4 regions of the Streptomyces sp. NPDC047880 genome follow, and region 3 is predicted to be linked to each of the others. Evidence: riboswitches for the same ligand, from Rfam matches in the RefSeq annotation. Region 3 holds a riboswitch; each other region holds the start of a gene.
The links. A riboswitch is a leader RNA that binds a small molecule or an ion and turns the genes downstream of it on or off. The one in region 3 is predicted to bind cyclic di-AMP.

Region 1 (6,895 bases), on a different contig from region 3:
GATCTGGGAGTACGTCGTGCGGGGGAGGGAGACGCCCGCCGCGAGGTACGCGGCCTGGACGAGCCCCGAGCAGTCGAAGGCGTTCGGGCCCGTGGCGCCCCAGACGTAGGGGCTGCCGAGCTTCTGGTAGGCGTAGGAGACGGCTGCGCCCGCGCGGGAGTCGGGCGCCTGGGACGAGGCGGAGCCCGGGGCCGCGAGAGCGTCCCGGCCGTCCGCCGACCGCGAGGCCCGGTCCTGGGAGACGCCCAGCGGGGAACGTTCCTGCGCGTCGAGCCGGGACAGCAGCCGCTGTGCCGATCCCAGCCTGCCGGTGATCGTCCTCTTGTGCCGCTTCAGCTCGCCCTGCCGCGACTTCAGGGACGTCAGCTCGATGTGGGCGGCGCCGCGCAGCTGCTCGATCTCCCGGAGCTGCTTGCGCACACGCGCCACGGCGGCGCTCTGCCGGGTCTCGGCCCGCTCGACGAACTCGGCGTTCTCGAGGTACCGGTCGGGATCGTCGGAGAGGGCGAGCTGCACCGCGGGGTCGATACCACCGGCGCGGTACTGCGCGGCGGCGACCGATCCCAGGGCGTCGCGGGCGGAGTTGAGACGCTCCTCCTTGCGCGCCGCCTGGTCCTGGAGGTCCCTCAGCCGCTGCCCGGCCGCCGCGGCCTTCTCCTTCGCGCCGTTGTACTTCTCGGTGGCGACCTCCGCCTCCTGGTACAGCTGGTCCACCTTGGCCTTGACCTGGCCGGGGGTGAGCTGTGGTTCGGCGTGTCCGGTTCCGTCGAAGCCCGTCGCCGTCGCCGCGCCCGCGAGGGCGATCGTGACGGCCGTACGGGCCTTGCCGCCACCCAATGCGCGCTGTCGGGGCTTGCGGTGCGCTGCCAACTGGAGGCCACGTCCTTTCCTCGACCGCCGGCGGGTGCGGCCGCCGGCGGGGAGCGGACGGGCGGCCTGCGCGTCCGGCGACGGCCCGCACAGGGGGAGCGGACCGCCGCCGGACTGTTTCGGCGGTGGTGTCCGACTGCCGCCCCTGGCCCGGGCGGCGGTGGGGAGCCGGGCACCTGGTGGGGACGCTAAGCGTCACTGTGGCGGGCCGGTGGCGGGTGTGCGGAAGTGTCTCGAGAGGACCGACGGTGACCGTATGCGACCGCGAGTCCGCTGCGGCGCCGTCTACTTCACTCAGCGTGATGACCGATGCGTCGAATCGTCAGCGAGTGACCGTGATCGGATGCTATGGGGTGCATGTGTGTACCCATGGGCCGGTGTCGGGCGGCCCTGGAGGCCCTGATTAGGCTCCGGCCCCATGGACGTACTCATCCACCTCTTCGTCGGCCTCCACATCATCGGCATCGCCTCGCTCCTGGGCGGCTTCCTCACCCAGATGAAGGCGATGGGCGAGGGCACCGCCCGCTTCACCCCCGCGATGCTGCACGGTGCGTTCACGATGCTGGTCACGGGTGTGATCCTGGTCGGCCTCAACCAGGCCGACGACCAGACCGTGAACAACATCAAGATCGGCGTGAAGCTGGCCCTGCTGATCGTGATCCTCGGCCTGGTCTACGTGAAGCGGGACGACGAGAAGGTCGACAAAGGCCTCTTCGGCCTGGTGGGTCTGCTGACCACGGCGAACGTCTTCATCGCCGTGCTCTGGACCTGATCCGGGAACGCCGGGCGGAGGCGAGGGCCCAGACGGTGCACCCGAGCCAGGCGGCCACCGCGATCCACAGCAGCACCTCCCCGGCGACATCGAGCCAGGGGACGCCGAGAGCGGCGGCGACCGCGAGGGCGGCCTCGGCCGTCACGACCGCGGCGAACACGGTCGCCCAGCGCCGTACGTCGTAGCGGTGCCGGGGCCAGAAGAGCTCGGCGAGGAGCAGGGCGACGCAGGCGACCAGTGCGAGCACGAGCAGCGTGACCGTCGTCGTGCGCAGGACGTCGGCGTTCTCCTCGTTCCACAGGTACAGGCGCGGGCTGTCGGCGGCGAGGAGACGCGCCCCGGCGAGTGCGGAGAGGGCGAGGGCGCCGGCCGCCAGCCACTGGTCCCCGCGCCCCTCCTCCACCTGCCGGGGCTGGAACCGGAACAGGGCGAAGCCGTAGAGCGTGAGTCCCAGCCAGAACAGCACGAGGGCCGCGTGGGCGAGCCAGGCCGCCGCGTCGGCTGCGGCGAGCGTCGCGCCGAGCACGGCGAGCCCCTCGGTGGCCACGCAGCGCAGGAACACCGTTCCGCGGCGCCCCTGGGCCTCCGTGGTGAGCAGCACCGCCCAGAGCACCATGGCGAGCGCCAGCAGCGCCGCCGCCAGGGTCTGCTGTCCGGTCGCCAAGAAGCCGGTGCCGAGGACGGCGGTCGCCGCCACCATGGTGAGCTCGGCCGGCGTCTCCGTCCGCCACTCGCCGTGCGCCCGCTGGGCCAGGCCCGCGGCCGCCCCCAGCCAGCCCGCGCAGGCCAGGGCGAGGGTGATGCGGGCGAGGACCGCGTACCCCGCCGAGTCCAGGCCGACCGACACGATGCCGGTCGCCAGCGCGTATGTCGACCACCAGGTGGCGAACAGGGAGGGACCGGACATAGCGCCGATGCTAGAGAGCGGCGCGCGCGAGGAGAGAGGGGCACGCGCGCGTGCCCCTCAAAAACGTGCGACCTTGCCCCGCAGGAACGTGCGCCCGTGCCCCTCGAAGACGTGACGGGACCGGTCAGGCCGGGCGGACCACGCTGTGGATCGCCGACTCGCCGTCGTAGTAGATCGACTCCTCGCGGACGTACGTCCCGGGCTTCGGGGCGTGGATCATCATGCCGTTTCCGATGTAGATCCCGACGTGGGTGACGTCGTCGTAGAAGAAGACCAGGTCGCCGGGCTGGGCCTGGGAGAGCGGAACCGTGGTTCCGGCGTTCACCTGGTCGTAGGTCGTGCGCGGCAGGGTGACGCCCGCGGCCTTCCAGGCGGCCTGGGTCAGGCCCGAGCAGTCGTACGAGCCGGGCCCGACGGCGCCCCACACGTACGGCTTGCCGATCTGGGCGCGGGCGAAGGCCAGCGCCTTGTCGGCCTTGGAGGCGTACGAGGAGTCGGCCGGGGCCGTCGAGGAGGGCGAGCCGGAGCCCGTGGATCCAGTGGAGCCCGACGAGGCCGTCCCGCCGTCCTGCTGCCGGGCGGCCTCCTCCTGCGCCTGCTGCCGCGCGGCCTGCTGCCGGGCCAGCTCGTCGGCCTTGCGGGCGGCCTCCTCCCGCTCTGCCTTCTCGATCGCCGCGAGCCGGGCCTTCTCCTCGGCGGTCAGCTTCGACATCAGCTCGCGCGCGTCGGCGAGCTTGCGCTGGACGGTGGCCTTGGCCGTCTTCAGGTCGCCCTGCGACTCGGTGAGCGTCTCGAGGCTCTCGGTGGCCTCCTGGCGCTTCTTCATCGTCTCGGACTGCTGGGTGACGTAATCGTCGACCGCGACCTTCTGGCGGCCCGTCATCCGGTCCATCAGCTGGGTCTGGTCGAAGTAGTCCTGCGGGGTGTCCGCCAGCAGGAACGTCGCCGTGTCCGGGGCGGCGGCGCCGGTGCGGTACTGGGCGGAGGCGAAGGAACCCAGCTCCTCGCGCGCCTCGTTGAGCTTCTGGGTGCGCTGGGCGACGTCGTCGAGGAGGGTGTCGACGCGCTTGCGCTGCTTCGCGGTCTTCTCCTTGGCCGCGTTGTACTTGTCGGTCGCCGACTCGGCCTGGCGGTACAGGTCGTCGACCTTCTTCTCGATTTCCTCGAGGCTGGGCTTGTCGTCGGCCGCGGGGGCGGCGTTGGCCGACTGGGAGAGCAGGGCCACGGAGGTGAGGGCCGCCGTTGCCAGGGCGGGGGTCCGTATGCCTGCCACGCGCGTACCCGTAGGACGCGACTTGCGGTGCGACGCCAAGGGAGGCGACTCCTTCCATGTTCCGCCTACCGGGTTAGCTGTCGGGTTCGGGCGGGTGGTTCGGAAGGTTTGCCCTACGGCCTCTCCGCACAGGGAGTCGGGCCGATTCACCCCAGGTTCACGGTTGGGTCCCCGGCTCCGGCTGCCGCTGCGGCACACCGGACTCGGCGGAGGCCGCGCGGCCCGGCGACGTTCGCCGGTGGGGGTCATGCGGCCTGGTCGCACGGTAGCCAACTCGTGTGGCCCCTGTGAAGGTTGATGGGTGATATGCCCGATACATTTTCGTGACCTTATCCCCGGGCGTTGCCGAGAGTGAGCGATCAAGGGGGATTGATGGTTGTAGATCCGCATATGGGGTGGGTGTAGCAGGGCGTGATCATGCGGTCATGGAGGGCGACAACGCGCCGCCGGGTGCTCGGCCGGCCGTCGGTCGCGCGGGGATGTTCTCAGGGCGGCGGCGGGCTGTCAGTGGGGCGCCCTAGACTCGGAGAGCGATGAGCAGCCTCTTTGACGACAACTTCCTGGCGAACCTCCAGGCCCAGCGGGGCCCGGCCGACGAGCCCCCGCCGCCGCCCGAGGACGATCACGTTCCGGAGCCGATCCCGGACTATCTGTTCGGCGGGAAGTTCGACACGCCCCCGGACCGGGACGCCTACTACCGCGACGGCGCCCCCCGCCCGGTGATCGACTCCGCCGCGCTGCTGGAAGGGCTGAACGACAACCAGCGCGCCGCCGTCGTCCACTCCGGCTCCCCCCTGCTCATCGTGGCCGGCGCCGGCTCCGGCAAGACCCGTGTGCTCACGCACCGCATCGCCCACCTGCTCGCCGAGCGGGACGTGCACCCGGGCCAGATCCTCGCGATCACGTTCACCAACAAGGCCGCCGGCGAGATGAAGGAGCGTGTCGAGCAGCTCGTCGGCCCGCGCGCGAACGCCATGTGGGTCATGACCTTCCACAGCGCGTGCGTGCGCATCCTGCGACGGGAGAGCAAGAAGCTCGGCTTCACCTCCTCCTTCTCGATCTACGACGCCGCCGACTCCAAGCGCCTGATGGCCCTGGTCTGCCGCGACCTGGACCTCGACCCCAAGCGTTTCCCGCCGAAGTCCTTCAGCGCCAAGATCAGCAACCTGAAGAACGAGCTGATCGACGAGGAGGACTTCGCCGCCCAGGCCACCGACGGCTTCGAGAAGACCCTCGCCCAGGCCTACGCCATGTACCAGTCGCGGCTGCGCGAGGCGAACGCGCTCGACTTCGACGACCTGATCATGACGACGGTCAACCTGCTGCGCGCCTTCCCGGACGTCGCCGAGCACTACCGCCGCCGCTTCCGGCACGTCCTGGTCGACGAGTACCAGGACACCAACCACGCGCAGTACGCCCTGGTCCGCGAGCTGGTCGGCACCTCCGAGCACCCGGTCGACGTGCCGCCCGAGGCCGAGATCCCGCCCGCCGAGCTGTGCGTGGTGGGTGACGCCGACCAGTCGATCTACGCCTTCCGCGGCGCGACGATCCGCAACATCCTCCAGTTCGAGGAGGACTACCCGGACGCGACGACGATCCTGCTCGAGCAGAACTACCGCTCCACACAGACGATCCTCAGCGCCGCCAACGCCGTCATCGAGCGCAACGAGTCCCGCCGCCCCAAGAACCTGTGGACCAACGCGGGCACCGGCGCCCGGATCACCGGCTACGTCGCCGACACCGAGCACGACGAGGCGCAGTTCGTCGCCGACGAGATAGACCGCCTCACGGACACCGGCGAGGCCAAGGCCGGCGACGTCGCCGTCTTCTACCGCACCAACGCCCAGTCCCGTGTCTTCGAAGAGGTCTTCATCCGCGTCGGCCTGCCCTACAAGGTCGTCGGCGGCGTCCGCTTCTACGAGCGCAAGGAGGTCCGGGACGTCCTGGCCTACCTGCGCGTGCTGTCCAACCCCGAGGACTCGGTGCCGCTGCGCCGGATCCTCAACGTCCCCAAGCGGGGCATCGGCGACCGCGCCGAGGCGATGATCGACGCCCTGTCCCAGCGGGAGAAGATCAGCTTCCCGCAGGCGCTCAAGCGCGTCGACGAGGCGTACGGCATGGCCGCGCGCTCCACCAACGCCGTCAAGCGGTTCAACGCGCTGATGGAGGACCTCCGCACCATCGTCGAGTCCGGCGCCGGACCGGCCACGGTGCTGGAAGCCGTCCTGGAACGCACCGGCTACCTCGCCGAACTCCAGGCCTCCACCGACCCGCAGGACGAGACCCGGATCGAGAACCTCCAGGAACTCGCCGCCGTCGCCATGGAGTTCGAACAGGAGCGCGGCGAGGACGAGCAGCCCTCCCTGTCCGACTTCCTCGAGCAGGTCGCGCTGGTCGCCGACTCCGACCAGATCCCCGACGAGGAGGACGGCGACGGGGTCATCACGCTGATGACCCTGCACACCGCCAAGGGCCTGGAGTTCCCGGTCGTCTTCCTGACCGGCATGGAGGACGGCGTCTTCCCGCACATGCGCGCCCTCGGCCAGACCAAGGAGCTGGAGGAGGAGCGGCGCCTGGCCTACGTCGGCATCACACGCGCGCGGGAGCGGCTGTATCTGACGCGGTCCACCCTGCGCAGCGCCTGGGGCCAGCCCTCGTACAACCCGCCCTCCCGGTTCCTGGAGGAGATCCCCCCGGCCCACGTGGAGTGGAAGCGGACGGGAGCGACCGCGCCCGCGTCCTCCGGGCCGGTCTCGGCGGTGGCGGCCTCGCTGTCGTCCTCCCGCTCGCGCTCGTCGGCGTCGGGAGCCTCCGGTTTCGCCACGCGCCGCACCTCCGAGAAGCCGGTGGTGTCACTGGCGGTCGGGGACCGGGTCACACACGACCAGTTCGGACTCGGGACCGTCGTCGCGGTCAAGGGCACGGGCGGCAACGCCGAGGCGACGATCGACTTCGGGGACACCAAGCCGAAGCGGCTGCTGCTGCGGTACGCGCCGGTGGAGAAGCTGTAGCGACGTGAGGTGAACCGGCGGTCCCCTGCGCGCACAACGCGGGTGGGGGCTGCCGGGAGATC
Region 2 (6,895 bases), on a different contig from region 3:
CGGTCCCGGCCCACCACCGCCGCGTCCGCGTCCCGCCTCAGCCGTAAAATCAGAGGCACTGTGTCTGAGTCCGCGAACACCCCCGAAGTCCAGAGCCCGCACCCGCACCTCCCCGGCGTCTCCGTCCGCCGGAGCCGGGCCAAGGGAGAGCCGCGCTTCCCCGACGGCCCGAAGGCAGACCCCGCCGGTTCGCACTTCGAGCGGCGGATCCGGAGTTTCCAGCCGCGGCGCAGCCGTGTCACCGCCGGTCAGGCGGACGCGCTGCAGCGCCTGTGGCCCAAGTGGGGCCTCGACATCGACGGCGGCCGAACCCTCGACCTGAACGAGCTGTTCGGCAACGACAGCCCCGTCGTCCTGGAGATCGGCTTCGGCATGGGCGAGGCCACCGCCCAGATGGCCGCCGCCGACCCCGCCACGAACATCCTCGCCGTCGACGTCCACACCCCCGGCCAGGGCAACCTGCTCAACCTCGCCGACCGCAACGGCCTGTCCAACGTCCGCGTCGGCAACGGCGACGCGATCATCCTCCTGCGCGAGATGCTCGCTCCGGAATCCCTCGCCGGCCTCCGCGTCTACTTCCCCGACCCCTGGCCCAAGAAGCGGCACCACAAGCGCCGGATCATCCAGCCGGACTTCCTCACCCTCGCCGCCCCCCGCCTCCGGCCCGGCGCGCTCCTCCACTGCGCCACCGACTGGGAGCCGTACGCCGAGCAGATGCTCGAGGTCCTCACGGCGCACCCCGACTTCGAGAACACGCAGGCGGACGGTGGTTTCGCGCCGCGTCCCGACTTCCGTCCGCTGACCCGTTTCGAGGGCCAGGGACTGGACAAGGGACATGTCGTGAACGACCTCCTCTTCCGCCGCGTACAGCACGTGGACCAGCCCCCCGCCGGCGCCTGACCACCCCTGGCACCTCTCCCGCCTGCGGACAGCGCCCATCCGTCGTTAGGGTCAATCCCGTGGCCACCAGCCTCCCGCACCCCTCGTACCCGAGCGGTCCCGACAACGGCGTCCCCTTCGCCGGCCCGGGCACGCCCGGCTCCCTGCGGCACGCCCACTGGTGGCAGCGCGCCTGGGTGCGCTACGGCGCGCTGAGCACGCTCCTCGCGATATCCGGCCTGGTCATCCTCGCCCTGGTCCGTGAGGAGACCGGTACGGAGGGGTTCCTGGTCGGGCTGGGGCTGGCCGTCCTGCCGGTGCCCCTGCTGATAGCCGCGTTCCGCTGGCTGGACCGGGTCGAACCCGGCCCCTGGCGGAACCTGGTGTTCTGCTTCGCCTGGGGCGCCTGCGCGGCGGCGCTGATAGCGATCGTCGCCAACAGCTTCGCGACGAGATGGATAGCGACGGCGACGGCGGACCCGTCCAGCGCGGACACCCTCGGCGCGACGGTGATAGCGCCGGTGGTCGAGGAGTCGGCCAAGGCGGCGGCCGTACTCCTGGTCTTCCTCTTCCGGCGTCGCGACTTCACCGGCATCGTCGACGGCGTCGTCATAGCCGGCGTGACCGCCACCGGCTTCGCCTTCACCGAGAACATCCTCTACCTGGGCACCGCGTTCGGCACCGACCAGCTGACCGGCGGCAGCGGCATCGCCTCCGTCACGGCGGCGACCTTCTTCGTGCGCATCATCATGTCGCCGTTCGCGCATCCGCTGTTCACGGTCCTCACGGGCATCGGCTTCGGCATCTCCGCGCTCTCGGCGGCCCGCCGGCCCGTGCGCCGGATCGTCTTCCCGCTGTCCGGGCTGCTGCTGGCGATGGGCATGCACGCGATGTGGAACGGCTCGTCGGCGTTCGGCGAGTACGGCTTCTTCGCCGTGTACGCGGCGTTCATGGTGCCCATCTTCGGGCTGCTGACGTGGCTGGTGATCTGGACGCGGCAGCGGGAGCTGAAGACCATCCGGGCGGAGCTGCCCGCCTACGCCGTGGCCGGCTGGCTGACCCCGGCCGAGCCGTACGCGCTCGGCTCGATGCGGGCCCGGCGGATCGCCCGCCAGTACGCCCGCCGCCACCTCGGCAGGGCGGCGGCCCGGGAGGTGGCCCGGTACGAGGCGTACGCGACGTCCCTGGCGTTCCTGCGGCACCGGGCCCGGCGGGGCGGCGTCCGGGCGGACTTCGCCGTACGGGAGCGGGAGCTGCTCGGCGAACTGTGGCGACGCCGGGAGGTGTCCCGGCCCGCGCTGGACCACGCGGCGCGGATCACCGCCCCTCCGGTCCCGGTGGTGGCCCCGCCCTGGCCGGTCCACGGGGTGTACGGACACGGGTACGGCTACGGCTACGCCCACCAGCCGACCCGCCCGACGCCGTACCCCGCTTACAACCCCTACCGCTCCTAGTACTCGGACCGAGGCCTGGCGGCCGGTGCCGCACCCCGTTCACAGCCCCTGAAGCTCCTCCTGTGGCCTGCTCAGGCCGAGGCCTCCGTGAGCCGCTCGGCCTCGGCCTCGGAGAGCGTCAGCTCCCCGACGCCGACCAGTGCGGGCAGCTGCTCCACCGTCCGTGCGGAAGCGATCGGCGCCGCCACGGTCGGCCGGGCGGCGAGCCAGGCGAGGGCCACGGTGGCGACGGGCACGTCGTGCGCCGCGGCGATCTCGTCGAGGGCGGCGAGCACCCGCCGCCCCCGCTCGGTCTCCAGATGCCTGGCGGCACCGCCCGCCCGCGCGCTCTCCACCGGCGTACCGGGCCGGTACTTGCCCGTGAGGAAACCGGACGCGAGCGCGTAGTACGGAACGGCCGCGAGGCCGGCCCGCTCGGCGAGGTCCTGGAGCTCACCCTCGTAGGTGTCGCGGGAGACCAGGTTGTAGTGCGGCTGGAGGGCGACGTAGCGGGCGAGCCCCTCGCGGTCGGAGAACTCCAGGGACGTCCGCAGCCGCTCGGCGGAGATGTTGGAGGCGGCGATGTGCCGCACCTTCCCCGCCTTCACAAGGGCGTCGAGCGCGCCGATGATCTCCTCGACGGGCACGTCGGGCTGGTCGAAGTGGGTGTAGTAGAGGTCGATGTAGTCGGTGCGCAGGCGCCGCAGGGAGGCGTCGGCGGCGGCCGTGATGTTGGCGGCGGACAGTCCCTGGAACTCGGGGTGCCGGCTGACCTTCGTGGCGACGACGACGTCGGAGCGGTTGCCGCGCGCCTCGAGCCACTTGCCGAGGATGGTCTCGGACTCCCCGCCCCGGTTGCCGTCGGCCCACGCCGAGTAGACGTCGGCGGTGTCCACGAAATTGCCGCCGACGGCGGTGTACGCGTCGAGGACGTCGAAGGACCGGGCCTCGTCCGCGGTCCAGCCGAAGACGTTGCCGCCGAGGGCGAGGGGGAAGACCTCGAGGTCGGAGGAGCCGAGCTTGAGAAGAGAAGTCATGCCCCGTGTCAACGACCGTACGGGAGGACCTCATTCCGCTACGGACGCGAAATTCCCGTGACCACCGCGACCGAAGACCGGCGGCCCTGACGTCGGGGGGTCGTCGTCAGGGCCGCCGGTCTTCGGTCGCGGTGCTTCAACGGATGTGTACCGCTTACGGGTTCAGTCCCTTGCCGCGCAGCCACGCCATCGGGTCGATGCCGCCGGCGGATCCGCCGGAGTGGACTTCGAGGTGCAGGTGCGCCCCGGTGACGTTGCCGGTGGCGCCCACGCGGCCGATCACGTCGCCGGTGCTGACCTTCTGGCCGACGCTGACGCCGATGGAGGACTGGTGCGCGTACCAGATCTCGGTGCCGTCATCGAGGGTGAGGACGGTCTTGTAGCCGTAGGAGCCGTTCCAGCCCGCCTCGGTGATGGTGCCGCTGTGCACGGCCTTGATCGGCGTGCCCGTGGGGGCGGCGAAGTCGAGGCCGGTGTGGTAGCCGGAGGACCAGTAGGCGCCCGCCTGGCCGAACGTCGAGGTGAGGGTGTACGAGGAGGTCGGCAGGGTGAACTGCTTGGCGAGGGCGGCGAGCCGCTCGGCCTCGGCCTTCTTCCTGGCCTCTTCCTCCGCTTTCTTCTTGGCCTCGGCGGCCTTGGCCTTGGCTTCCTCCTCCGCCTTGGCGACGGCTTCCGCCGCGGCCTTCTCGGCGGCGGCCGCGGCGTCCTGGGCGGCCTTGGTCTCGATCTGGTCCTGCTGGTGCTCGACCTGGGCCATGATCCGGGCGCGCAGCGCCTCGCCGGCACCGGAGGCGCCCTTGGCCTGCTCGGTGTCCGCCGTGACGGTGCCGAGGCTGCTGAGCGGGGTGGCGGAACCTTCGGGGGTGTCGTCGTCCGAGATGAGGGAACCCACCGAGGGCAGGTCCGGAACGGAGATGGACACCGGGGGCTTGCCGGTCTGGGCACTGGCCATGCCGCCGGCACCCACAGCGGCTATGACGCCGACGCCCAGGACGGTGGAGCTGCGGGCGAGACCTCCGCCGCGCTGCTTGGTGACGCGATGCCGGCCGCGGACGGGACGGATGGACTCCTCGGTGGGGTTCCACTCCTGGAACGGGCCCTCGTCGGTGCGCTGACCGCCGTAGCCGAAGGTGTCGGTGTCGCGCTTCGGCGCGTACGGGGCCGTGGGGGCAGGCCGGTTGGACGCCACGTGGGCGTACTCCTTTCCTTCCTTCTCGCCTACCGGGTTAGCTGACGGGTTCGGAGCAGGAAGGTCTCCTACGCGCGTATACCTGCCGTGCTTCCACGGTGGTTACGCCCGATTCACCCCAAGTGGTGGTTCCCCGGTTCCCTTTCGGGATTCGGCGCGTGCGCACGGAGCCGCCTTCTGTGACGGCTGGGACGACCGCGCTGCGTTATCGAACGTTAATGGAGGCGCGAGGGGTATTCCAGCGATTCCACTTGATCATTAACCTTTTTCGCGCGGACTTACCTGCCATGACCGACTTAAATCGGGCGAGTTGACCACCATACAAGTGGCCGACGAGGTTTGACGGTGTGTCAGTTGTTATGCGGAACGGGACGGTTCGCTCACCGACCGTAGCGAGTCACCGGGAAAGCACCGAGGGCCGGAATCCTTTGGATTCCGGCCCTCGGCCTTCAGTAGCGGGGACAGGATTTGAACCTGCGACCTCTGGGTTATGAGCCCAGCGAGCTACCGAGCTGCTCCACCCCGCGTCGTTGTGTCACCAGTGTACGCCATCCGCGGGACTGCTCGCGCACACCCTCCCTCCGGCCCGCGCTCAGCGCACCAGGTGGCGGTTCGGGGCCTTGGCCCGCTCCTCGTGTTCCGGGAGCAACAGCACCTCCACTCCCCGCGCCGCCAGGAGGCCGCTGCCGTCGGCGTCCGTCACGAAGGTGTCCGGCTCGCGCCAGGCCGTGACGACCCGCCGTACGCCCGCGTCGAGGATCAGCCGGGCGCAGGGAGCGGGCCGGGAGGCGCGGCGGGCGCACGGCTCGAGGCTGCTGTACACCGTCGCGCCGGGCAGCCGCGGGTCGGCCGGGTCGAGCTTGGCGAGGGCCGCCTCCTCGGCGTGCACCACGGGGTCGCCGCCCTCGCGGGAGTGGCCGCGGGCCAGTTCCGTGCCGTCGGCGGCGACCACGACCGCGCCCACGCTGAACGCCGTGCCCGACGGCGGGCAGCTCTCGGCCAGTTCGCAGGCGAGGGCCAGCCAGTGGTGATCGGCTGCGGCGGGCAGGGAACCGGTGCCCGGGGCGGTCGGTTCGTAGCGCATCAGGACGACGTCCTCGATCTGCCGCGACTCCAGCAGCCGGAGCCGGCCCCCCTGGTAGCCGCCGGGGCCGAAGAGGCGGGGCGCCCGGGGGTCGCCCACGAAGAGCGGGGCGAGGACCAGCTGGAGTTCGTCGGCGAGGCCCTGGGTGAGGAGCTGCGTGTGGATCAGACCGCCGCCCTCGACCATGAGCCGCCGTACACCCCGGACGTCGTGCAGGTGCGTGAGCAGCCGCCGCCAGTCGAGGCCGGCGCCGAGCGGGACGACGTCGGCGGCGAGGCCGAGCGCACGGGCGCGCTCGGCGCCCCGGTCGGTCGTGTAGAGGAGCTTCTCGCCGCCGGTGTGCCAGAAGCGGGCGTCCGGGTCGAGGTCGCCCGAACCGCTGACGGTGACCTTGAGCGGGTACGCGGGCTTGCCCGCGGCCGTGCGGGCGGCCCGGCGCTGCTCCGAGTTCACCAGCAGGCGCGGGTTGTCGGCGCGGATGGTGCCGGCGCCGATCAGGATCGCGTCGACGTCGGCCCGGACCTCGTCGACCCGGTCGAAGTCGGCCGGGCTGGACAGCAGCAGGCGGTCGGGCCCGGTGTCGTCCAGGTAGCCGTCGAGTGAGACGGCGGCGGACAGCAGGACGTACGGGTGAGGCATCGGTGCTCCGCGGCTGGTCGGGACTGCGGGACGGGACAGGGCTTGGTTCAAGTTTGAAACAAACCTACACTGGCGGCATGACGACTCGCTGGCTCACCCCCGAGGAGCAGCGCGCCTGGCGCGCCTACATCGCCGCCTCGCTGCTCCTGGAGGACGCGATCGACCGGCAGCTCCAGCAGGACGCCGGCATGCCACACCTGTACTACTCCATCCTGTCCGTCCTGTCGGAGTCCCCGGAGCGGCGGCTGCGCATGACCGATCTCGCCGAGCGGCTGAAGATCACGCGAAGCCGGCTGACGTACGCGGTCACACGGCTGGAGAAGGACGGCATGCTGCGGCGCGAGGCCTGCCGGTACGACAAGCGCGGCAGTATCGCGGCGCTGACCGACGAGGGGTTCGCCGTGCTGGAGCGCGCGGCGCCGGGGCACGTAGAGACCGTGCGCAGCTCCCTGTTCGACCGGCTCAGCGAGGAGCAGGTGGGCCAGCTGGAGGAGATCTCCGCGGCGATCGCGCAGGGGCTCCAGGAGGACGGGACCCGGCCGGCGGCGGACGACGTGCCGTGGCGACGGAGGTCGTCGCCCTGCTCGTGACGCGCATCACATAGAGCCGGATTCTCTTTGCTTCAAATTTAAAG
Region 3 (6,895 bases):
CAGCAGCCACTCGGTGATCTCGCGGACCCGGTCGTAGGACACGCGGGAGTGGTGGATGGCCTCCGAGTCGTACCCCGGCAGCCCCTGCGCGATCGCCGACACCGTCGTCACGGAGCCGGCCAGGCCGACCAGGGTGCGCGCCTCGCGCAGCGGAACGGTCTGCTCGGCGAGGTCCAGCGCGGCCTCGATGTCGGCCCGCATCGCCGCGATCCGCTCCTCGGACGGCGGGTCGCTCACCACGCCGTCCCGGACCAGGTGCCGCTCGGTCATGCGGACACAGCCGACGTCCACCGAGCGGGCCGCCCGGACGTGGTCGTCGCCCACGACGAACTCGGTCGAACCGCCGCCGATGTCCACGACCAGATAGGGCTTGGCAAGGCGGTCGTCCCCGGCGAGCTCCTTGGTGGCGCCGGTGAAGGAGAACTCGGCCTCCTGGTCCCCGGTGATCACCTCGGGCTCCACGCCGAGGATGTCCAGCACGCCGCGCACGAACTCGTCCCGGTTCTCGGCGTCCCGGGACGCGGACGTGGCCACGAACCGCAGCCGCTCCGCGCCGTGCTCCTTGATGATCCCGGCGTACTCGCGGCACGCCGCGAAGGTCCGCTCGAGCGCCTCGGGGGCGAGCCGGCCGGTGCGGTCGACACCCTGCCCGAGCCGCACGACCATCATCCGGCGGTCCAGGTCGGTCAGCTCTCCGGTTTCCGGGTCGGCGTCGGCGACCAGCAGCCGGATGGAGTTCGTACCGCAGTCCACGGCGGCGACACGGGTCACTGTGCGTCCTCCTCGGCGGTCGTCACACAGGCGCCCTTGCGCCACCACTCCGGCAGCATCGCCAGCGCCTCGTCGCCCAGCGGGTTCACCCCCGGCCCCGCGGCCAGCGAGTGGGCCACCAGGACGTGCAGGCACTTCACCCGGTCCGGCATGCCCCCCGCGCTCGGGAAGTTCTTCAGCTCCTCGATCTCGTCGCGCCGCCGGATGTAGTCCTCGTGCGCGGCGCGGTAGGCCGCGGCCAGCTCCGGGTCCGAGCCGAGCCGCTCGGTCATCTCCTTCATCACGCCGTTGGCCTCCAGCGTGCCGATGGCCGAGTTCGCCTTCGGGCACGTCAGGTAGTATAGCGTGGGGAACGGCGTGCCGTCCGGCAGCCGCGGGGCCGTCTCGACGACGTCGGGCTGTCCGCACGGGCAGCGGTGCGCGATCGCGCGCAGACCGCGCGGGGGCCGACCGAGCTGCTGCTTGAAGGCCTCGACGTCGGCGTCGGTCGGCTCGGTGCGCGGGGTGGTCGGCGGGGGCGTTTCCATGACTGTCTTCAGGCTGTCTTTCTCTGGTTTCGGGTCACTGGCAGGGGTTCGGGTCACCGGTCGGAGGCGTCGGCCTTGTCGACCCCGTCCCAGACGTTCGAGTACCAGGGACGGTCGGCCGCCCCCAGGTCGGTGCGCGACTGCTTCGCCGCGTGCGGGTCGACGACGATGAAGCCCGTCTCCCCCGGCATCACGTAGTGCAACCGCTGCCGGATCTGCTGCTCGGCGTACGCGTCGTCCTGCCAGCGCGCCTTCAGGTCGCGCAGCCGTTCGACGCGCTCACGGGCCTGCCGCTGCTCGCGCTGCAGGTCGTCGATCTCGGCGCGCTGCGAGACGTACTCCCGCATCGGGTAGGCCAGGGCCACGATCAGCGAGCACATCACCAGGGCGAGCAGCGCGGCCCGGCCGGTCAGCCGCGAGCGGCGGGCCTGGCGCCTGGTCTGGGAACGGTAGACCCGGGCCGCGGTCTGCTCGCCGAGCAACCGGATCCTGGTCGCGGTGGAGAACCGGTCCCGGTCCTTCACGGCCATCTGTCCGCCTCCCGCTCCACCGTCCTACGCGCGTACGTCCCCGGACACGGTACGGGACCGGGTACGGGGACGTACGTACGACTGGCTACGGCTTGACCCCGTAGGGGTCAGTGCCGGGTCAGCCCTTGAACCGCGGGAAGGCGCTGCGGCCGGCGTAGACCGCGGCGTCGTCGAGGATCTCCTCGATGCGCAGCAGCTGGTTGTACTTGGCGACGCGCTCGGAGCGGGCCGGGGCGCCGGTCTTGATCTGGCCGCAGTTGGTCGCGACGGCCAGGTCGGCGATGGTGACGTCCTCGGTCTCGCCGGATCGGTGGGACATCATGCACTTGAAGCCGTTGCGCTGGGCCAGCTCGACGGCGTCCAGCGTCTCGGTGAGCGAACCGATCTGGTTCACCTTCACGAGCAGCGCGTTGGCCGCGCCCTCCTCGATGCCGCGGGCGAGGCGCTCGGGGTTGGTGACGAACAGGTCGTCGCCGACGAGCTGGACCTTGTCACCGAGCTTGGCGGTGATGGTCTTCCAGCCCTCCCAGTCGTCCTCGAACAGCGGGTCCTCGATGGAGACGAGCGGGTACGCGTCGACGAGCTCCGCGTAGTACTCGGTCATCTCGGCGGCGGAGCGGGTCTTGCCCTCGAAGGTGTAGGAGCCGTCCTTGTAGAACTCGGAGGCGGCGACGTCGAGGGCGAGGGCGATCTGCTCGCCGGGGGTGTAGCCGGCCTCCTTGATGGCCTCGAGGATGAGGTCGAGGGCCTCGCGGTTGGAGCCGAGGTTCGGGGCGAAGCCGCCCTCGTCGCCGAGGCCGGTGGCCAGGCCCTTGCTCTTCAGGACCTTCTTCAGCGTGTGGTAGACCTCGGCACCCCAGCGCAGGGCCTCGGAGAAGGACTCCGCGCCGATCGGGGCGATCATGAACTCCTGGATGTCCACGTTGGAGTCGGCGTGCGAGCCGCCGTTCAGGATGTTCATCATCGGCACCGGCAGCAGGTGCGCGTTGGGGCCGCCCAGGTAGCGGAACAGCGGCAGGTCGCTGGCCTCGGAGGCGGCGTGGGCGACGGCGAGCGAGACGCCGAGGATGGCGTTGGCGCCGAGGGAGCCCTTGTTGTCGGTGGCGTCCAGGTCGAACATCGCCTGGTCGATCAGGCGCTGCTCGGTGGCGTCATAGCCGACCAGCTCCGGGCCGATCTGCTCGATGACGGCGAGGACGGCCTTCTCCACGCCCTTGCCGAGGTAGCGGTTCGAGTCGCCGTCGCGGAGCTCGATGGCCTCGAAGGCGCCCGTGGAGGCGCCGGACGGGACGGCGGCACGACCGGTGCTGCCGTCGTCGAGGCCGACCTCGACCTCGACCGTGGGGTTGCCTCGGGAGTCCAGGATTTCCCGGGCTACGACGACGTCGATGGACGGCACGAGCATCTCCTTCTTGATGTGACGCGGTACGCGGGTCGCGCGGACCCGGCGAGGTGCGGGCCCGGTGGCTCGCGACATGAGCCTAACCGGCCCGGGGCGATCGGCCACCGGGTCGCCCACCTCATGGACAGAACCGAGAGTAAATTGTTTCCGAACGGAACAAAGCCCGTTGCCGAAAAAACCCCGCCCCGGTGCGTACGGGGGGTGACGCACCGGGGCGGGGAGCCCGTGGACCCGGGAGGGTCCGGGTGGGCCGCTGCTTACTTCAGGTGCAGCTGCTGGCCCGGGTAGATGAGGTTGGCGTCCTCGAGGATGTCCTTGTTCAGCTCGAACAGCTTCTCCCAGCCGCCCTTGACCTTCTTGTCCGCGGCGATCGAGCTGAGGGTGTCGCCCTTGACGACCTTGTACTCGCCGTCGCCCTTCTTGACCTTCTTGCCGGTCGGGGTGGTGACGGTCTTCTTGGCCGCCGGGCGCTCGTCGGAGCGGGAGGCCGGCTGCTGCTGGGTCTCGCGGGAGTCGGTGCTCTGCTGCGAGGTGCTGCCGGAGTCGCTCGAGGAGCCGCCGCCGGTGTAGCCGGCGCTCGACAGGCCCTTGCCACAGACCGGCCAGGCGCCCTTGCCCTGGCTCGCCAGGACCTTCTCGGCGACCTGGATCTGCTGGTCCTTGCTGGCCTTGTCGGCGGTGGAAGCGTACTGGGTGCCGCCGTAAGCGGCCCAGGTGGAGGCGGAGAACTGCAGACCGCCGTAGTAGCCGTTGCCGGTGTTGATGGACCAGTCGCCGCCGGACTCGCACTGGGCGACCGCGTCCCACTCGGAGGCGGTGGCGGCGGAGGCGTTGCCGGCCGCCATCAGCGGGGCGGCGACGGCGGCGCCGGCGACACCGGCGACGGCGATGGCACGGGTGGCCTTGGACGGACGACGGTGCTTGCCCTTGCTGGAAAACAGCATGGATGGATCCCCTCACCGACGCCTGCGAGGTGAGCTGTCGGGTTCGGGCCGGTTGAGTTGCCCGGCCGCGTCCCTCCCGGGACACGGCTTCACCCCAAGCCCTTCCGGCACAACCTGCCGGTCGGGCACCTACCTTGGGTCCCCCGCTCCTGCCTACGGCGCTTGACGCGACGACTGTTCCCGTGCGGCCGCTGGCAGGATTCGGCGTTGCGGCAGCCGGGGCTCGCGGTGGCGAGCGGTCATGACCGTAGACACGCGATCGGCGGAATTTCAAAGACGATCAGGGCTTCTGAGATCTATCTCTCAGGGCCCCAAACGGGACATCAGCCGCGAATCGGGGCGCTAACTCGCACGGTTTCGGGGCGACTTCCGCCCCGGTTTCCGCACTGCCCGAACAGCTACTTCTCGTCCGCTTCGCCCTCCACCGTGAGCTTCTCACCGGGGAGGATGAGGTCCGGGTCGGCGCCGACGGACTTCTCGTTGCTCTCGTAGAGCTCGTGCCATCCGCCGCTGACGTCAAGGGAGTCGGCGATGGACCAGAGGCTGTCGCCGACACCCACGATGTAGGCACCCTCGGAGGCGTCGCGGGAGCTGTCGTCACCGCGCGAGGCGTGCCGGCCCGTGGACCCGCCCGTACGACCGTCCTCGGACTCCCGGGTCTCGTCGGCGCTGGGGCCGCGATGGCGGCCGGAGCCGGTGTCGGTCAGCTCCGAGGAGTCGCCCGCGGACTGCGAGTTGGACTTGTCACCCTTGGAGCCGGCCGACGAGGAGCTGCCGGACTGCCGACCCTTCGGCGATTCGGTGGATTCGGGCGACTTGTCCGGATCGGCGTTCTCATCCTTCGAGGCCGACGACCCGTCAGGCGACGACGAGGGCGACGGGGAAGCGCTCTCCGACAGGGACGAACCGAGCGAGTCGAGCAAACCGGGCGAGTCCACTTCACCGGACGAGTCGGACGATTCCGACGATTCGGATGAATCTGATTCCTTGTCCTGTTCGAGGCCGGAGAGCAGGCCACAGGTGCGCCATGCGCCGACCCCCTGGTCGGCGAGGATTCTCTCGGCCACGGCTATCTGCTGGGAGCGGCTGGCCAGGTCGGCGCTCGCGGCGTAGTCGAGGCCGCCGTGGCCCTCCCAGTCCTCCTGGGACAACTGCAGGCCGCCGTAGTAGCCGTTGCCGCTGTTCTGGCTCCAGGCGCCGCCGGACTCGCAGTCCGCGACCCGGTCCCAGGTCGTGCCGTCGGCCGCGCTGGCGCCGGAGGCCCCGAGGAGGGGGATCGCGATGGCGGAGCCGGTCACTCCGGCCGCGACGAGGAGAGCCGGAGCCTGGCGGGGGCGACGGTGCCGACCGTTCCCGGAGAGCATACGGAGACCTTTCACGTGACAGCAGTGACCGACGCGGCGCGATACCGGCCGCGTTGATGGGTGAACGTATCGGCAGACGATCACTTGTCACAAGTTCATGCCGCGCAGATCACGTGAAGATCACAGACCTGATGTTTCGTCACGTCCGGCCGGTGCGAACTCCACCGGCAGCGTGCGCAGCCCCCGCATGATGAGGCCGCCACGCCACCTCAGCTCGGCCGGATCCACGGCGAGCCGGAGGTCCGGGAGCCGGGTGAGGAGCGTGGCGAGCGCGGTCTGGCCCTCCAGGCGGGCCAGCGGGGCGCCGAGGCAGTAGTGGATGCCGTGGCCGTATCCGAGGTGCTGGTTGTCACGGCGGGAGAGGTCCAGGACGTCCGGATCGGCGAACCGCTCCGGGTCCCGGTCCGCGGCGGCCAGCACGACGAGGACGGGGTCGCCCTCCTCGATGCGCTGCCCGCCGAGGGTGAGGGACTGCGTGGCGAAGCGCCAGGTGGCGAGTTCGACGGGGCCGTCGTAGCGGAGGAGTTCCTCGACGCCGGTCTCCAGGAGGGCGCTCTCCCCCGCGGCCAGGGACGCCTGGAGCCGGGCACGCTGCCCGGGGTGGGTGAGCAGGGCGTAGGTGCCGTTGCCGATCAGGTTGACGGTCGTCTCGAATCCGGCGAACAGCAGGATGAAGGCCATGGCCGCCGCCTCGTTCTCGGTGAGGTGCTCGCCGTGGTCGGAGGCGCGGATCAGACCCGAGATGAGGTCCTCACCCAGGGCTGGCTCGGCCGGCAGCGCCTCGCGCTTGCGGTGGATGAGGTCGGCGAGATAGCCGCGCATCTTCTTCACGGACCGCGCCACGCCGCCCCTGGGTCCGCCCTGGTGACGGATCATCATGCCCGCCCAGTCGCGGAAGTCGTCCTGGTCCTCACGCGGGACGCCGAGCAGGTCGCAGATGGCGTAGATGGGGAGCGGGAAGGCGAACTCGTGGATCAGGTCGGCGGAGCCCTTCGCCGCGAATCCGTCGATGAGGGTGTCGGTGAGCTCCTGCACCCGCGGCGCGAACTCGGCGACCCGGCGGGGCGTGAACGCCTTGGACACGAGCCGCCGCAGCCGGGTGTGGTCCGGCGGGTCGATGTTGAGCAGGTGCGTCATCAGCTCCGCCTTGCGCTCCCCGGGGATCCCCGTCTTGCCCTTGGCGTGCGCCGGTTCGTCGTGATGCGCCGGGTTCTTGGAGAGCCGGGGGTCGGCGAGCGTCTGCTTGGCGTCGGCGTACCGCGTGACCAGCCATGCCTCCACACCGCTCGGGAGCCGCGTCCGGTGGACGGGGCTGTGCTCGCGGAGCCAGGCGTAGGCGGGGTAGGGGTCGCTCGCG
Region 4 (6,895 bases), on a different contig from region 3:
CTGATCATCGGCGAGCGCGAGGTGGACCGGTTCGTCGACGCCTTCACGGCTGTGATGGACGACGCGCACAACGGCGGACTGGTGTGGGACTTCGGCAAGACACTCGTCAAGCAGGCCGTGGCCAACCGCTGAACCACGGCCGACCCCGGGCTCTTTGCCTCTGAGGCAAGGAATTTGCCGGTGAGGCAAGTCTCCGGCTGAATGGAGGCATGAGCTCCTCCGAGACCGAGCGGCCCCGAGGGACCGACTCGCCGGCCGACCAGGCGGACGGTGCGCTGCCCACGGTGGTGGCGCCCCGGCTGCGGGCCCTGCGACGCCAGGCCTCCCTGACGCTGGAGGCCGCGGCCCGCTCCGCCGGGCTGTCGCCCGCCCACCTCTCCCGGCTGGAGACCGGGCAGCGCCAGCCCTCGCTGCCGATGCTGCTGGCACTCGCCCGCATCTACGGTACGACGGTCTCCGAACTGCTCGGCGAGACGGTCGCCGAACGGGACGCCGTCATCCGCGCCGCCGACATGGAACCCACTGCGGCAGGCGGCTGGACCTACTGGCAGGCCGGCGCCCCCGGCCGCGGGATGCAGGCCCTGCGCGTCCACGTCCCCCACGGCTCCCAGGGCGACATCGTGCGCGTCCACCCTGGCGAGGAGTGGCTCCACGTGCTGCGCGGCCGGCTGCGGCTGCGCCTCGGGGACACCACCCACCGGCTGGCGGCCGGCGACAGCGCCCACTTCGACTCGCTCACCCCGCACCGGATCGCCGCCGAGGACCACGACGGCGTCGAACTGCTCTTCGTCCACACCCTGCTGCAGAGCCCCACGGCCGCCCTGTGCCTGGGCTCCAACCCCGGAGACATGACATGAGCAACTTGGAGGAGAAGTTCCCCCGAGCCCTGTGGGTGAGGCTGTTCGTCTATCTCATCGCCGGCCACATCTTCGCCGCCTTCGTGTACCTGCTGTTCGAGGTCGGCGCCAAGTAGCCCCCCGTCACCTCAGTCGAGGAGCCGCTCGCGCAGCCGCTCCCGCGTCTCCGCGGAGAGGCCGAGCCCCTTCTCCAGGTAGGTGCCGACGCCGCCCCACGTCTCCTCGATGGTGTCGAAGGCCGCGCTCAGGTACTCGGCGCGCGCGTCGAAGAGGGGGCTGAGCAGTTCCATGACCTCGGGGGAGTAGGCCGAGGCGGCGGAGCTGGAGCGGTGCACCTTGTAGCGGCGGTGCTTGGCGTTCGACTTCAGGTAGTCCTCGACGATCGCCTCGCGCTCGACGCCCACGGCGAGCAGCGTCACCGCGATGGACAGACCCGCGCGGTCCTTGCCCGCCGCGCAGTGCATCAGCGCGGGGACGCTGTCCTGCGCGAGCGCGTGCAGCACCCGGGAGTGCTCGCCGGTGCGGTGCTTGATGATCGTGCGGTACGAGGCGATCATGCGGCCCGCGCCCTTGCCGTCTGCGAGGATCTCGCGGAGCTGGTCCAGGTCGCCGTCGCGGACCATCTTCCAGAACTCGGCGCCGTCGGCGGGGTCGCTCAGCGGCAGGTTCACATTGCGCACGCCGGGCAGCTCGACGTCCGGCCCTTCGAGCTTCTGGTCGGCCGCGTTGCGGAAGTCGAAGATGGTGTGCAGGCCCAGAGTCGTCAGGAATGCGGCGTCCTCCCCGGTCGCGTGGGCGAGGTGGCCGCTGCGGAAGAGTACCCCCTGGCGCACCCGCCGTCCGTCCACGGTCGGAAGTCCGCCCACATCACGGAAGTTGCGCACTCCGGCCAGCTCGGGCTCGGTCGACGGGACCTGCTGTGTCACGAGGGCTCCTCCCCTTCGGCGCCGCCGGCGCGGCTCGTCGGCGGGCGTCACTCGACGATACGACATGCCTGCCTGGGGCAATGAGTTGTCCACAGGCGTTGCCCGGAGCCCCCGCGGCACTCGATGATGTTGCCGCCTGGTCGCACCTGGTCGGGCTTGTTCGAATCTGTGAGGGCATGATGCTGGACATCTCCGACGACGGTCGTACATGGGTGCTCTCCGGGCCGGCCAGCAGCTACGCCGTCCACGTCACCGACCGGGACGAGCTGCTGCACCTGCACTGGGGCCCCCGCATCGGCCTGGCCGACGCCGAGGCCCTCGCCCGCCGGCCGCTGCCGGACTTCTGGCCCTTCGAGTCCACGCTCGACGGGCGCGAGGAGTACCCGGTCGAAGGCGGTGCCCGCTTCGTCCGCCCCGCCCTGTCCGTGCGCACGGCCGGACGGCGGGGCACCGAGTGGGCCTACCAGGGACACGACGCCGAGGACGGCGAGCTGCGGCTTCGCTTCCGCGACGGCGACCTGGACATCACGCTGCGCTACCGGATGCGCCCCTCGGCGGATGTCGTCGAGCGCTGGGTGACCCTGGGCAACCGGGGACCGGCCGTCGAGCTGCTGCGCGCCGACTCCGCCACCTGGACCCTGCCCGACCGCGACACCTGGCGGCTCTCCCAGCTGCACGGCCGCTGGGGCGCCGAGTCCCGGCTGACCCGCTCCGGCCTCACCCACGGCGAGAAGGTCATCGGCAGCCGCCGTGGTCACACCTCCCACCAGCACCTGCCGTGGGTCGCCCTCGACACCGAGGCCACCGAGGAGCACGGCGAGGTCTACAGCTGCGCCCTGGGCTGGTCCGGGTCCTGGCGCATCGCCGTGGCCCAGCTCCCGGACGCGCGCGTGCAGATCACCGGCGGTGCCGGCCACGACGACTCCGGCCTGCTGATGCTCGGCACGGGCGAGTCGTACACGACCCCCGTCTTCGCCGGGCTCTACAGCGACGGCGGCTTCGGCGGGGCGAGCCGCGCCTGGCACGCCTACCAGCGGGCCCATGTGATCCCGGACGCCGGGCGGGACCGGCCGGTGCTGTTCAACTCCTGGGAGGCCACCGAGTTCGACATCTCCGAGGAGCAGCAGCGGGCGCTCGCCGAGCGGGCCGCGGCCATGGGTGTCGAGCTGTTCGTGGTCGACGACGGCTGGTTCGGGGCACGCACCAGCGACCGGGCCGGCCTCGGCGACTGGACCCCGAACCCCGGCCGTTTCCCGGGCGGACTGAAGCCGCTCGCCGACCACGTGCACAGCCTCGGCATGCAGTTCGGGATCTGGGTGGAGCCCGAGATGGTCAACCCGGACAGCGACCTGTACCGGGCGTATCCCGACTGGGTTCAGTACCAAACAGGACGAAAGCGGACGGAATTCCGTAATCAGCTCGTACTGAACCTCGCGCGTGAGGACGTCCGGGAGTACCTGTGGGAGCAGCTCGACGGGCTCCTTTCCAGTGCGCCGATCGACTACGTCAAGTGGGATTTCAACCGCTGCTTCACCGACGCCGGATGGCCGGACGACGCCTACCCGCAGCGGCTGTGGGTCGACCACGTCCACGGCCTGTACGCCTTGCTGGACCGGCTGCGGGCCGCCCATCCGGGGGTGGCCTTCGAGTCCTGCTCGGGTGGCGGCGGCCGGATCGACCTCGGTGTGCTGAGCCGCACGGACCAGGTGTGGACCTCCGACAACACCGACCCCCTCGACCGGCTCGCCATCCAGCACGGCTTCAGCCAGATCCATCCGGCCCGGGTCATGGCCGCCTGGGTCACGGACAGCCCGAACGCCATGCTCAACCACCGGGCCAGTTCGCTGCGGTTCCGGTTCGTCAGCGCCATGGCCGGGGTGCTCGGAGTCGGCGGCGACCTCACGCAGTGGACGCCCGGGGAACTCGCCGAGGCGGGCGAGTGGGTGGGGTTGTACAAGGAGATCCGACCCCTGGTGCAGCGCGGCGACCTGTACCGGCTGCGGCCCCCGCAGGGCGGGCTGAGCGCCGTGCAGTACGTCCTCGGCGACGAGACCGTCGTCCTCGCCTGGCTCCAGGCGCAGCGCTACGGCGAGTCCGTTCCGGCGCTCCGGCTGCGCGGACTCGACCCGGAGGCATCGTACGAATGCCTCGAAACGGGCGAAGTTCACCGTGGGGGGCTCCTGCTGCACCACGGGTTGCGGGTCGGTCTGCGCGGAGACCTGGATGCCACGGTCGTCCGGCTTAAGCGGAAGTAGTCGTTCTGTCCGAATGGGGAATTTCGGCCGCTAAGGCATGACGTGCCCCGATCGTAAAGGAGATGGGGTCGGGGTGCGTGACCATCGTCATATTCGTGACGATCCGCTGTCGCCATGTTCACGTAATCCCCGTATTGTTCAGGGGTATTGAGCAAAGCGGGAGATCGGTAATCCACGCTCGGTGACAGCGCACGTGCCCACGTGTCGGGAAAAATGTCGTCAGCGGCAACCGCAAGCTTGTCCCATTGCGTCTCGGTCGCTTACGTTCCACACCAATCCGGACGGACGCCTAATCCTGCCGCCGCCCGGAGCCCGCACACACTGACCCGAAGCACGGCAGGAGCGGGGGACCCACAGGTAAGACGCCTGTTCCGGTTCCCGGAACGGCTTGGGGTTCAGCCGCGCCCCCGCGGCCGGGCATCTCCAGCCCGCACCCGACAGCTCACCTCGCAGGCGACGGAGAGGAATTCGCCATGCCCGCGAAGGGTAAGCACCGCCGTCCCAAGACCCAGCGTTTCACCCGCTCCATCGCCGTCGCCGGAACCGGTGGGGCCGCTCTCGCCCTGCCGCTCATGGGGGCCGCCGGCGCCCATGCCGCTACGCCGCAGTCGGCTCCGGAAAAGGCCGTGCAGTCCGCTCCGGCCACCGGGAAAAAGGCCGCCGAAAAGAACCATGGCGCCCACACGTACACCGTGAAGGCCGGAGATTACCTCGCCAGGATCGCCGACCAGCAGAATGTCAGCGGCGGTTGGAAGAAGCTCTACGCGGACAACCGTGAGGCCGTGGGCTCCGACCCCTCGCTGATCCACCCGGGCCTGAAGCTCTCGATCGGCAAGAAGGCGGCGACCGCCCCGAAGGCCTCGGCCCCCTCCGCGCCGAAGGCCTCGGCCCCGAAGCCCTCCGCCGCCGAGTCGGCCCCGAAGGCCCAGAGCGCCGCGAAGCCGGCCGCCGCCAAGCCCGCCGCCGAGAGCAACTCCAGTGGCTACACCCTGCCGGTGGCCGGTGTCACTGTCGGCACCCCGTACCACATGTCCGGCAGCATGTGGTCCAGCGGCTACCACACCGGTGTCGACTTCGTCGTTCCGACCGGCACGTCCCTCAAGGCCGTCGGCGCCGGCACGGTCGTCTCCGCCGGCTGGGGCGGCGCCTACGGCAACCAGGTCGTCATCAAGCTGAACGACGGCCACTACGCCCAGTACGCCCATCTGTCCCAGCTCTCCGTGTCGGCCGGTCAGACCGTGACCGCCGGACAGCAGGTCGGCCTCTCCGGAGCGACCGGCAACGTCACCGGACCGCACCTGCACTTCGAGATCCGCACCACGCCGGACTACGGTTCGGACGTGGACCCGGTCGCCTTCCTGCGCTCGCACGGCGTCTCCGTCGGCTGACCCACCGCACGACCACCTGCCTGACACGCCTCCGAAGGCCGGACCCCGATCCCCGGGTCCGGCCTTCGGTGTGTGCGCGTGGGGGCGCCCGCCCCAGGGGATCGACAGGCGACGGCAGTTGGGGCGGAGTACGTGCTCGCCTGGACCGCGACCCCGTCGCCGAGGGCGGGGCCGACGACCGGGTCTCGGACCTCGGCAACTTCTGGAACGCGACGACGTCCGCTCCCCGGACGACCTTTTCGCGACCCCGCGCGGCGGGTCCCTCGACGAGTACGACCACCTCACGACGTACTACGCGGGCTGCACGAGTGGCCACTTCGCCTTCCGGGCCGTCTGGAGCCATTTCCGGATCAGCGGGTTCCGGGTCTGGCGGCTCACCCCGAAACATCCCTGACAAGCGGGGTATTCCGGAGTTGGCGAACACTTTAGGAGTGGCTTATCTCACCGCCCGTCAACCCTTTCCTACGGTCGCGTAAGTCACATTCGAAGGTGAATCATGAGCTGCTGTGGCAGACGATTCGAAGAGTGACAGCAGAGCAGTGATCGGGTCGTACGTGGCGGTGGGGGACAGCTTCACCGAGGGCGTCGGCGATCCCGGCCCCGACGGGGCGTTCGTCGGCTGGGCCGACCGGTTCGCCGTCCTGCTCGCCGACCGCAGGCCCGAGGGCGACTTCCGGTACACCAATCTCGCCGTACGCGGAAAGCTCCTCGACCAGATCGTGGCGGACCAGGTGCCGCGGGCCGTCGACATGGCCCCGGACCTCGTCTCGTTCTGCGCCGGGGGCAACGACATCATCCGGCCCGGCACCGACCCGGACGAGGTGGCCGAGCGCTTCGAACGGGCGCTGGCCCAGCTCACCGCCGTGTCCGGCACGGTCATGGTGACGACCGGTTTCGACACCCGTGGCGTGCCCGTGCTCAAGCACCTGCGCGGCAAGATCGCCACGTACAACGGACATGTGAGGGCCATCGCCGACCGGTACGGCTGCCCGGTGCTCGACCTGTGGTCCCTGCGCAGCGTGCAGGACCGCCGGGCCTGGGACGCCGACCGGCTGCACCTGTCGCCCGAGGGGCACACGCGCGTGGCGCTCCGCGCGGGCCAGGTGCTCGGCCTCGACGTGCCGGCCGACCCCGAGCAGGCGTGGCCCCCGCTGCCCCCGCGCGGCGCGCTCGACGTGCGGCGGGACAACGTCGCCTGGGCGCGCGAGTTCCTGGTGCCGTGGATCGGGCGCCGGCTGCGTGGGGAGTCGTCCGGCGACCACGTGACGGCCAAGGGCGCGCTGTCGCCGGACGACATCAGGATGCGGATCGCGTCGGTGGCGTGACGGTGGCCGGATGTGCGGGGCGTGCGGCGTCTGCTCGCCGAACGCCGGTGCCGGCCGTGTGGCCCGGCCGCCCGCACGCCCGGCCCGCACCGCCACCGCGGACACGACTGCAGTACCGTGGAACGCCGCGCATCGACGGAATGC

Region 1: it holds a riboswitch for cyclic di-AMP, as region 3 does, so the genes downstream of both, AB0937_RS24035 (NlpC/P60 family protein) here and AB0937_RS17535 (transglycosylase family protein) in region 3, are expected to answer to the same signal.
Region 2: it holds a riboswitch for cyclic di-AMP, as region 3 does, so the genes downstream of both, AB0937_RS30690 (M23 family metallopeptidase) here and AB0937_RS17535 (transglycosylase family protein) in region 3, are expected to answer to the same signal.
Region 4: it holds a riboswitch for cyclic di-AMP, as region 3 does, so the genes downstream of both, AB0937_RS18715 (peptidoglycan DD-metalloendopeptidase family protein) here and AB0937_RS17535 (transglycosylase family protein) in region 3, are expected to answer to the same signal.

What each region holds. Positions count from the first base shown of each region.
Region 1 covers NZ_JBEZOK010000016.1:187,503-194,397, reverse strand. The annotation lists gene AB0937_RS24050 (NlpC/P60 family protein) at 1-870, opposite strand, end outside; gene AB0937_RS24045 (hypothetical protein) at 1,289-1,642, shown strand; gene AB0937_RS24040 (hypothetical protein) at 1,620-2,549, opposite strand; gene AB0937_RS24035 (NlpC/P60 family protein) at 2,674-3,861, opposite strand; cyclic di-AMP (ydaO/yuaA leader) riboswitch at 3,870-4,041, opposite strand; gene pcrA (DNA helicase PcrA) at 4,356-6,833, shown strand.
Region 2 covers NZ_JBEZOK010000026.1:18,948-25,842, forward strand. The annotation lists gene trmB (tRNA (guanosine(46)-N7)-methyltransferase TrmB) at 61-900, shown strand; gene AB0937_RS30680 (PrsW family intramembrane metalloprotease) at 960-2,333, shown strand; gene AB0937_RS30685 (aldo/keto reductase) at 2,405-3,349, opposite strand; gene AB0937_RS30690 (M23 family metallopeptidase) at 3,504-4,538, opposite strand; cyclic di-AMP (ydaO/yuaA leader) riboswitch at 4,550-4,705, opposite strand; tRNA gene AB0937_RS30695 (tRNA-Met) at 4,992-5,065, opposite strand; gene AB0937_RS30700 (dihydrofolate reductase family protein) at 5,131-6,261, opposite strand; gene AB0937_RS30705 (MarR family transcriptional regulator) at 6,339-6,851, shown strand.
Region 3 covers NZ_JBEZOK010000010.1:91,942-98,836, forward strand. The annotation lists gene AB0937_RS17515 (Ppx/GppA phosphatase family protein) at 1-771, opposite strand, end outside; gene AB0937_RS17520 (DUF501 domain-containing protein) at 768-1,298, opposite strand; gene AB0937_RS17525 (septum formation initiator family protein) at 1,352-1,828, opposite strand; gene eno (phosphopyruvate hydratase) at 1,947-3,227, opposite strand; gene AB0937_RS17535 (transglycosylase family protein) at 3,488-4,174, opposite strand; cyclic di-AMP (ydaO/yuaA leader) riboswitch at 4,179-4,345, opposite strand; gene AB0937_RS17540 (transglycosylase family protein) at 4,573-5,538, opposite strand; gene AB0937_RS17545 (cytochrome P450) at 5,659-6,895, opposite strand, start outside.
Region 4 covers NZ_JBEZOK010000011.1:105,418-112,312, forward strand. The annotation lists gene AB0937_RS18690 (aspartate aminotransferase family protein) at 1-132, shown strand, start outside; gene AB0937_RS18695 (XRE family transcriptional regulator) at 210-857, shown strand; gene AB0937_RS18700 (DUF6126 family protein) at 854-973, shown strand; gene AB0937_RS18705 (tyrosine-protein phosphatase) at 986-1,783, opposite strand; gene AB0937_RS18710 (alpha-galactosidase) at 1,963-4,038, shown strand; cyclic di-AMP (ydaO/yuaA leader) riboswitch at 4,353-4,507, shown strand; gene AB0937_RS18715 (peptidoglycan DD-metalloendopeptidase family protein) at 4,512-5,426, shown strand; partial or broken gene AB0937_RS18720 (DUF6250 domain-containing protein) at 5,579-5,820, shown strand; gene AB0937_RS18725 (SGNH/GDSL hydrolase family protein) at 5,966-6,751, shown strand.